Regions from separate parts of the Pseudomonas sp. LB1P83 genome, predicted to be linked through region 1. Evidence: predicted binding sites of a transcription regulator. Region 1 holds the regulator's gene; each other region holds the start of a gene.
What was found. The regulator FliA, encoded in region 1, starts transcription of late flagellar genes. The targets are predictions, from matches to a motif close to CTAAAGTTTNNNNNNNNNNNGCCGNTAA.
Positions count from the first base shown of each region.

Region 2: a site for FliA is predicted at 1,126-1,153, ahead of ACYZTY_RS29290 (methyl-accepting chemotaxis protein). Genes of this name have one in related genera too.
Region 3: a site for FliA is predicted at 1,360-1,387, ahead of ACYZTY_RS27740 (methyl-accepting chemotaxis protein). Genes of this name have one in related genera too.

Region 1 is NZ_CM142709.1:1,466,918-1,469,117, reverse strand. Features, by position in the region: gene ACYZTY_RS06670 (protein phosphatase CheZ) at 1-346, opposite strand, end outside; gene ACYZTY_RS06665 (chemotaxis response regulator CheY) at 369-740, opposite strand; gene fliA (RNA polymerase sigma factor FliA) at 908-1,648, opposite strand; gene fleN (flagellar synthesis regulator FleN) at 1,645-2,200, opposite strand, start outside.
Region 2 is NZ_CM142709.1:6,355,096-6,357,295, forward strand. Features, by position in the region: gene ACYZTY_RS29280 (FecR domain-containing protein) at 1-722, opposite strand, end outside; partial or broken gene ACYZTY_RS29285 (sigma factor-like helix-turn-helix DNA-binding protein) at 722-891, opposite strand; gene ACYZTY_RS29290 (methyl-accepting chemotaxis protein) at 1,269-2,200, shown strand, end outside.
Region 3 is NZ_CM142709.1:6,024,887-6,027,086, forward strand. Features, by position in the region: gene ACYZTY_RS27740 (methyl-accepting chemotaxis protein) at 1-1,255, opposite strand, end outside; gene ACYZTY_RS27745 (LysR substrate-binding domain-containing protein) at 1,438-2,200, opposite strand, start outside.

The DNA of each region.
Region 1 (2,200 bases):
GGTTGACCAGCGGCGTGGAATTCTCCACCAAGTCCATGGTGCGGTTGGCAGCGGCCTCGGTCAGCTTGACCACATACCCCAGACGCTCGGTGGCGTCCGTGATCTGCGACACTTCCTCGGCTTGCGGCATGTTCGGGTCAATCTGGAAATTGACGATCGCGCTATGCAGCTCGCGAGTGAGCTTGCCCACTTCCTGATACAGGCCGCGGTCACGGGTCTGATTGAGCTCATGGATAAGTTGCACAGCGTCGCCGAACCTGCCTTTTTCAAGGCTTTCGACCAGTTCGACCGCGTGTTTTTTCAGGGTCGATTCAAAATCGCCCAGTGAAGATTCTTTATGCTCCATAGCTCCCCCGTGGCGCAGTGGATCAACCGATGCGTTCGAAAATCTTCTCGATTTTTTCTTTCAACGCCTGGGCCGTGAAGGGTTTGACCACATAGCCGTTTACACCGGCCTGGGCCGCTTCGATGATCTGCTCGCGCTTGGCTTCAGCGGTCACCATCAGCACTGGCAAGTGCTTGAGCTTTTCATCGGCGCGCACGTGACGCAGCAGATCGATACCGGTCATGCCAGGCATGTTCCAGTCCGTTACCAGAAAGTCGATGCTCCCGCTGTTGAGAACCGGAATGGCAGTAGTGCCATCGTCGGCCTCGACCGTGTTGGTGAACCCAAGGTCACGCAACAGGTTTTTTATGATCCGCCGCATCGTTGAGAAGTCATCAACGATGAGGATTTTCATGTTCTTGTCCAATTCGACCTCCAAGCAGTCTTAAACGCGCCCAGCACCTGGACGCGCCATTTCAATCAATCCGGCAATGCACTCGATGACTGTCTGGAGCACAACAGATCGCGACCGGTGCAGTTCAACACCACACCGGCCTCGTTCGCAGTGTCCCCACACTGCCTTCAGCGCGCTCGCCACTCCCCCAAACGCCCCCGCAAACGGGCCGCGCACTGGCTGTGTAACTGGCTGACCCGAGATTCGCTGACCCCCAGGACCTCACCGATTTCCTTGAGGTTCAGCTCTTCGTCGTAGTACAGCGCCAACACCAGTCGCTCACGCTCCGGCAAATTGGCAATCGCGTCCGCCAGCGCAGCCTGGAAGCGTTCATCTTCCAGATCGCGTGACGGCTCGAGATGAGCACTCGCGCCATCCTCGTGCAGCCCTTCGTGTTCGCCGTCCTGCAACAGATCGTCGAAACTGAATAACCGGCTGCCCAGGGTGTCGTTCAAAATCCCGTAATAATCGTCGAGACTCAATTGGAGTTCGGCCGCAACCTCATGATCTTTAGCGTCACGACCGGTTTTAGCTTCAATCGAGCGAATTGCGTCGCTGACCATGCGGGTATTGCGGTGAACCGAACGTGGCGCCCAGTCCCCCTTGCGTACTTCATCGAGCATCGCGCCGCGGATTCGAATGCCCGCGTACGTCTCGAAACTCGCGCCTTTGCTGGCGTCATATTTGGTCGATACTTCAAGCAGGCCGATCATCCCGGCCTGGATCAGGTCTTCAACCTGAACACTGGCTGGCAGACGGGCCAGCAAGTGGTAAGCAATGCGTTTGACCAGTGGCGCGTAACGCTCGATCAGCTCGTACTGCGCGTCACGTGCCGACTTCTTGTAGAGGTTGTAGCCACTGGCTGTCATAGGACGGGTCCTGCGGTCTGTTGCACGAGGCGCTCGACGAAAAACTCCAGGTGCCCACGCGGGTTGGCAGGCAGCGGCCAGGTGTCGACCTTCTGCGCGATCGCCTTGAACGCCAGGGCGCACTTGGAACGCGGGAAGGCTTCATAGACTGCACGCTGCTTCTGCACGGCCTTGCGCACGCTTTCGTCGTAAGGCACCGCACCGACGTATTGTAAGGCGACGTCGAGGAAGCGGTCCGTGACCTTGGTCAACTTGGCGAACAGGTTGCGACCTTCCTGCGGGCTCTGGGCCATGTTGGCCAGGACGCGGAAGCGGTTCATGCCGTAATCGCGGTTCAGCAGTTTGATCAGCGCGTAGGCATCCGTGATCGAGGTCGGCTCGTCGCACACCACCAGCAAGACTTCTTGCGCTGCGCGAACGAAACTGACTACCGAGTCACCAATACCCGCAGCGGTGTCGATCACCAACACGTCGAGATTGTCGCCGATATCACTGAAGGCCTGGATCAGGCCGGCGTGTTGGGCCGGGCTCAGATGAACCATGCTCTGTGTG
Region 2 (2,200 bases), 1.8 Mb from region 1:
TAATTCTGTCCGGCCTGTACCCGAATCGGCTCACCGTCGGCGGCCCGTGGCGAATGAATCGCCACCATGCCACTGGTGACACTGAGGCGTGTGCAGTCATCGTCCTGGCGCAGGATGAACCGCGCACCCACACCTTCATATACGCCGTGCCGACTGTGTACCCGCAACGGTCGGTCAAATGAAGACGCTTCATCGCTCCCGCCGCAGGTCACGATGATCTCGCCGCGCGTCAGTTTGATCAGCCGTTGCTGCGCGGTGTAATCGAGATCCACCGCGCTGGCAGTGTTGAGCTCAAGGCGGGTGCCGTCGGGCAATTGGAAACCACGTCGCTCACCCATGGCGGTGGCGAAGTCGGCGGTCCATTGTTGCCAACCCACCGCATCCTTGCCCAGCCATGCCACAGAACCCATCAGCAATGCGCCCGACAGCAACTTCAGAGCTTGTCGACGTCCCAATCCCTGGGCGCTGTTTTCCAGCGTGTTGAAAGCAACTTGAGCACCGGGCACCGCACGCAGATTGCTGCTCAACTCGTGTTGCAGGGACTGCACACGCCGCCACGCCAATTCGTGTTCAAAATGCTCAGCGCGCCAGACATCGCATTGCTGGCGCAACCTTGGATTGGCCGCATTGTTGCGCAGCCGCAGCAGCCAATTGATGGCCTGTTTGACCACCTTCTGCTGAGGTTCACCGCGCCGGTGAAGTGACGAGTTATCCACAGACATCACGCTTCATACCGCAAGACATAGCAGTGATACAGCGCATCAGCGACATAACGTTCCACCGACTCAGGGACAAGCCCATCTGCTCGGCAATCTGCTTGTGAATAAGTCCTTCGCACTGAGCCAACAAAAATGCCTGACGCACTTTCGGCTTCAGGCATTCAAGCATGCGATCGCGCAGCCACGCGTTGAGCCAACCGTGATGGCTACTGTAAAGCGTCTGAACGGCAAACTCAGGTGAGGACATGAACGCGGCAGCCCTAACGTCACAAATGATAATTAGTCGCATTGTCATCAAGGGTTACGGAATTTGCAACTGCCGGTCTAACAACCGTCATCACAAAAATACTATTCGATCGCTCTAGCGTGCCGTTCGGCGGGAATGCCGGGCATTTCTTACAAACCCCTAAGATTTCTCCGATTTGTGCCGACAGACTGGTGAGACATGCGTGCACCAAAGTAGAGCGGACGAAGAATGCCGCCTGCGCTGTTACATGGAATGTTGCACCTGGAACGCATCCCCACTTTTTGCATAAGAAGTCCCATGAAATGAATCTCAAATTCAGCCATAAAATCCTTCTGGCCGCCTCTGGCGTCGTGGTGCTGGCTTTTGCGTTGTTCACTTTGTACAACGACTATCTGCAGCGAAACACCATCCGGCAAAACCTCGAATCCTCCGTCCAGCAAGCCGGCGATCTGACCGCCAGCAGCGTGCAGAACTGGATGAGCGGCCGTGTGCTGGTGCTGGAAAACCTCGCACAGAACGTCGCTCATCAAGGCGCCAGCGCGGACCTGCCAGGCCTGGTTGATCAACCAGCCTTCACCTCGAACTTCCAGTTCACCTACGTTGGCCAGGCCAATGGCGTGTTCACGCAACGCCCCGACGCGAAGATGCCGGACGGTTACGATCCGCGTCAGCGTCCCTGGTACAAACAAGCCGTGGCTGCCGACAAGACCATGCTGACGCCGCCGTATATGGCCGCCGTCGGTGGTTTGGTGGTGACGATCGCGATGCCGGTGAAAAAGAACGGCCAATTGCTGGGCGTGGTCGGCGGTGACCTGAGCCTGGAAACCCTGGTGAAGATCATCAACTCGGTGGACTTCGGTGGCATCGGCCACGCGTTCCTGGTCAGCGCCGATGGTCAGGTGATCGTCAGCCCGGACAAAGACCAGGTGATGAAAAACCTGAAGGACATTTATCCAAACTCCGGCGTGCGCATCGAGAAGGGTAATCAGGACGTCACCCTGAACAAGCAGGACCGCATCCTCTCGTTCACTCCGGTGAGCGGTTTGCCGAATGCCGAGTGGTACATCGGTCTGTCAATCGACAAGGACAAGGCCTACGCGCCGCTGAGCCAATTCCGTACCTCGGCGCTGATCGCAATGTTCATCGCCGTCAGCGTTATTGCAGTGCTGCTGAGCCTGCTGATCAACGTGCTGATGCGTCCGCTGACCACCATGGGCCGCGCGATGCAGGACAT
Region 3 (2,200 bases), 2.2 Mb from region 1:
TGCTGGTGATTTCGCCCGACTGCTGCTCCATCCCTTCGTAGGCACCACCGGACAGGCCGGACAAGGCCTGGGCACGGCTGTTGACCTCGCCCGAGGCCTTGCGGATGTGCTCGACCATGGTCGACAACGCCTGGCTCATCTGATTGAAGGCACGGGCCAGCTGACCGATCTCGTCATTGCTCGACACGTTCAGGCGCACGCTCAAATCACCGGCGCCCAAGGCTTCTGCCTGACGCACCAGATCACCCAGCGGCGCGAGTTTGCTGCGCAGCAACCAGACCGCCGAGCCGACTGCGATCAACATCGCCAGCAGACTGCCGATTGCCAATTGAATGCCGACACTCCAGGTCACGGCGCTGATTTCGTCCTGCGGCATGCTCGCCACCACCGACCACGGGCCGCCTTCAAACGGAACAGCCACGCTGTAGAAGTCCTCGGACTTGTCGCTCCAGAAATCGCCCTTGCCCGGGGTTTTCGCCAGATCGACGATGGCCGGGACTGCCTGATCCAGCGCTTGCACGCCAGCGATCGGCACCAGCCACTTTTTCTGCTCATCGAGCAACGCCAGCGAGCCGGTCTGGCCGATACGGAAGCGCTTGAGGTTTTCGAACTGCGCGTTCTGCGCGTCGGTGTAATCGAATCCTACGAACAGCACGGCAATGACTTTACCGCCGCTGTCACGTACAGGCGTGTACTGAGTCATGTAGGAGCGATCGAAGAGCAAGGCGCGGCCGACGTAGCTCTGCCCTGCCATCAAGCGTGCATAGGCCGGATTAGCGTGATCCAGCAAGGTGCCGATGGCCCGGTTGCCATCCTGTTTGGTCAGGGAGGTACTGACCCGAACGAAGTCTTCGCCGCTGCGCACGAACACTGTCGCGACGCCCGCCGTCATTTGCTTGAATTCGTCGACTTCCTTGAAGTTGTTGTTCAACACTTCGCTGCCCAGGTGCAGGCCAGGGGTCTGGGTGCCCGCCACGGCAACCGGCTCGCCCGGGTGCACGCTCAGACCCGCGCTGAAGCGCTTCTCGAACAAACCGGCCAAGCGCTGGGTGCTTTCACGCAACGTGCCGTGAAAGGTACTCAACTGATCGGCCAGCAACCGGGCTTCACTGGCCAGGTGCTCTTCGCGGGTGGCGAGGTTGGCGGTGTCCAGCGAACGCAGGGCGAACACGGTGCTGCCAGTGATGACAATCGCCAGTATCACGGCAAGCGCAAGACCAAGCTGTGAGGCGATCCGGGCACGAGGTTGAGACATGACAGCTCCTGGCCGAGTGACCGGATCATCCTGATCACGATGCGCACTCGGCAAAAATTCAAATGGGAATTACGGCGAACCTGCACGGAGGTTCCACCTGCAGATTTTCGGCGGCAAACCTGAATACTTGAGTAATTAGCGGGGATATGGCGCAAGGCCTCTATTGCAGAGGCTCTAACGATTCAGCTCAGGCGCTCGACATCCGGTAAATCCATGGCCCGGACCTCGCCTTGCAGGAAATCGCTGAGCCTGCGCAAACGTTCACCTCCTGGACGAGTTTTCGGCCAGACGAGGTAATAATTTTCGCCACTGGCGACGGCCGTCGGCCAGGGCAAACTCAGACGACCCTGAGCAACATCCTCCGCCACCATCAGCAAATCACCCATGGACACGCCGTAGCCCCGCGCCGCAGCAATCATGCCCAACTCCAGCGTGTCGAACACCTGCCCGCCCTTGAGCGACACCTGATCGGCCAGGCCCATGCGTTGCAGCCAAGTGCGCCAGTCACGCCGGTCCGGTGCGGGATGCAGCAGTTCAGTGCTGGCCAGACGCGCGACATCCCACGGTTGATCGTCCATCAGGTTCGGCGCGCCGACCGGAATCAACTCTTCCGGGAACAGCAGCGTGGCCTCCCAGTCCGGTGGAAAATTCCCGGTGCTGAGGATGACGGCGCAGTCGAAGGGTTCGTGGTTGAAGTCCACGGTGTCGATGTCCATCCAGGCACTGGTCAATTGCACTTCGTTGCCCGGTTGCAAGTGCCGGAAGCGACTCAGGCGCGCCAACAGCCAGCGCATGGTCAACGTCGACGGGGCCTTCATGCGCAGGATGTCATCCTCGGCGCGCAAGGTATTGCAGGCACGTTCAAGCGCGGTAAAACCTTCACGAATGCCGGGCAGGATCAGCCGCGCCGACTCGGTCAGTTGCAGGTTGCGCCCGCTGCGATGA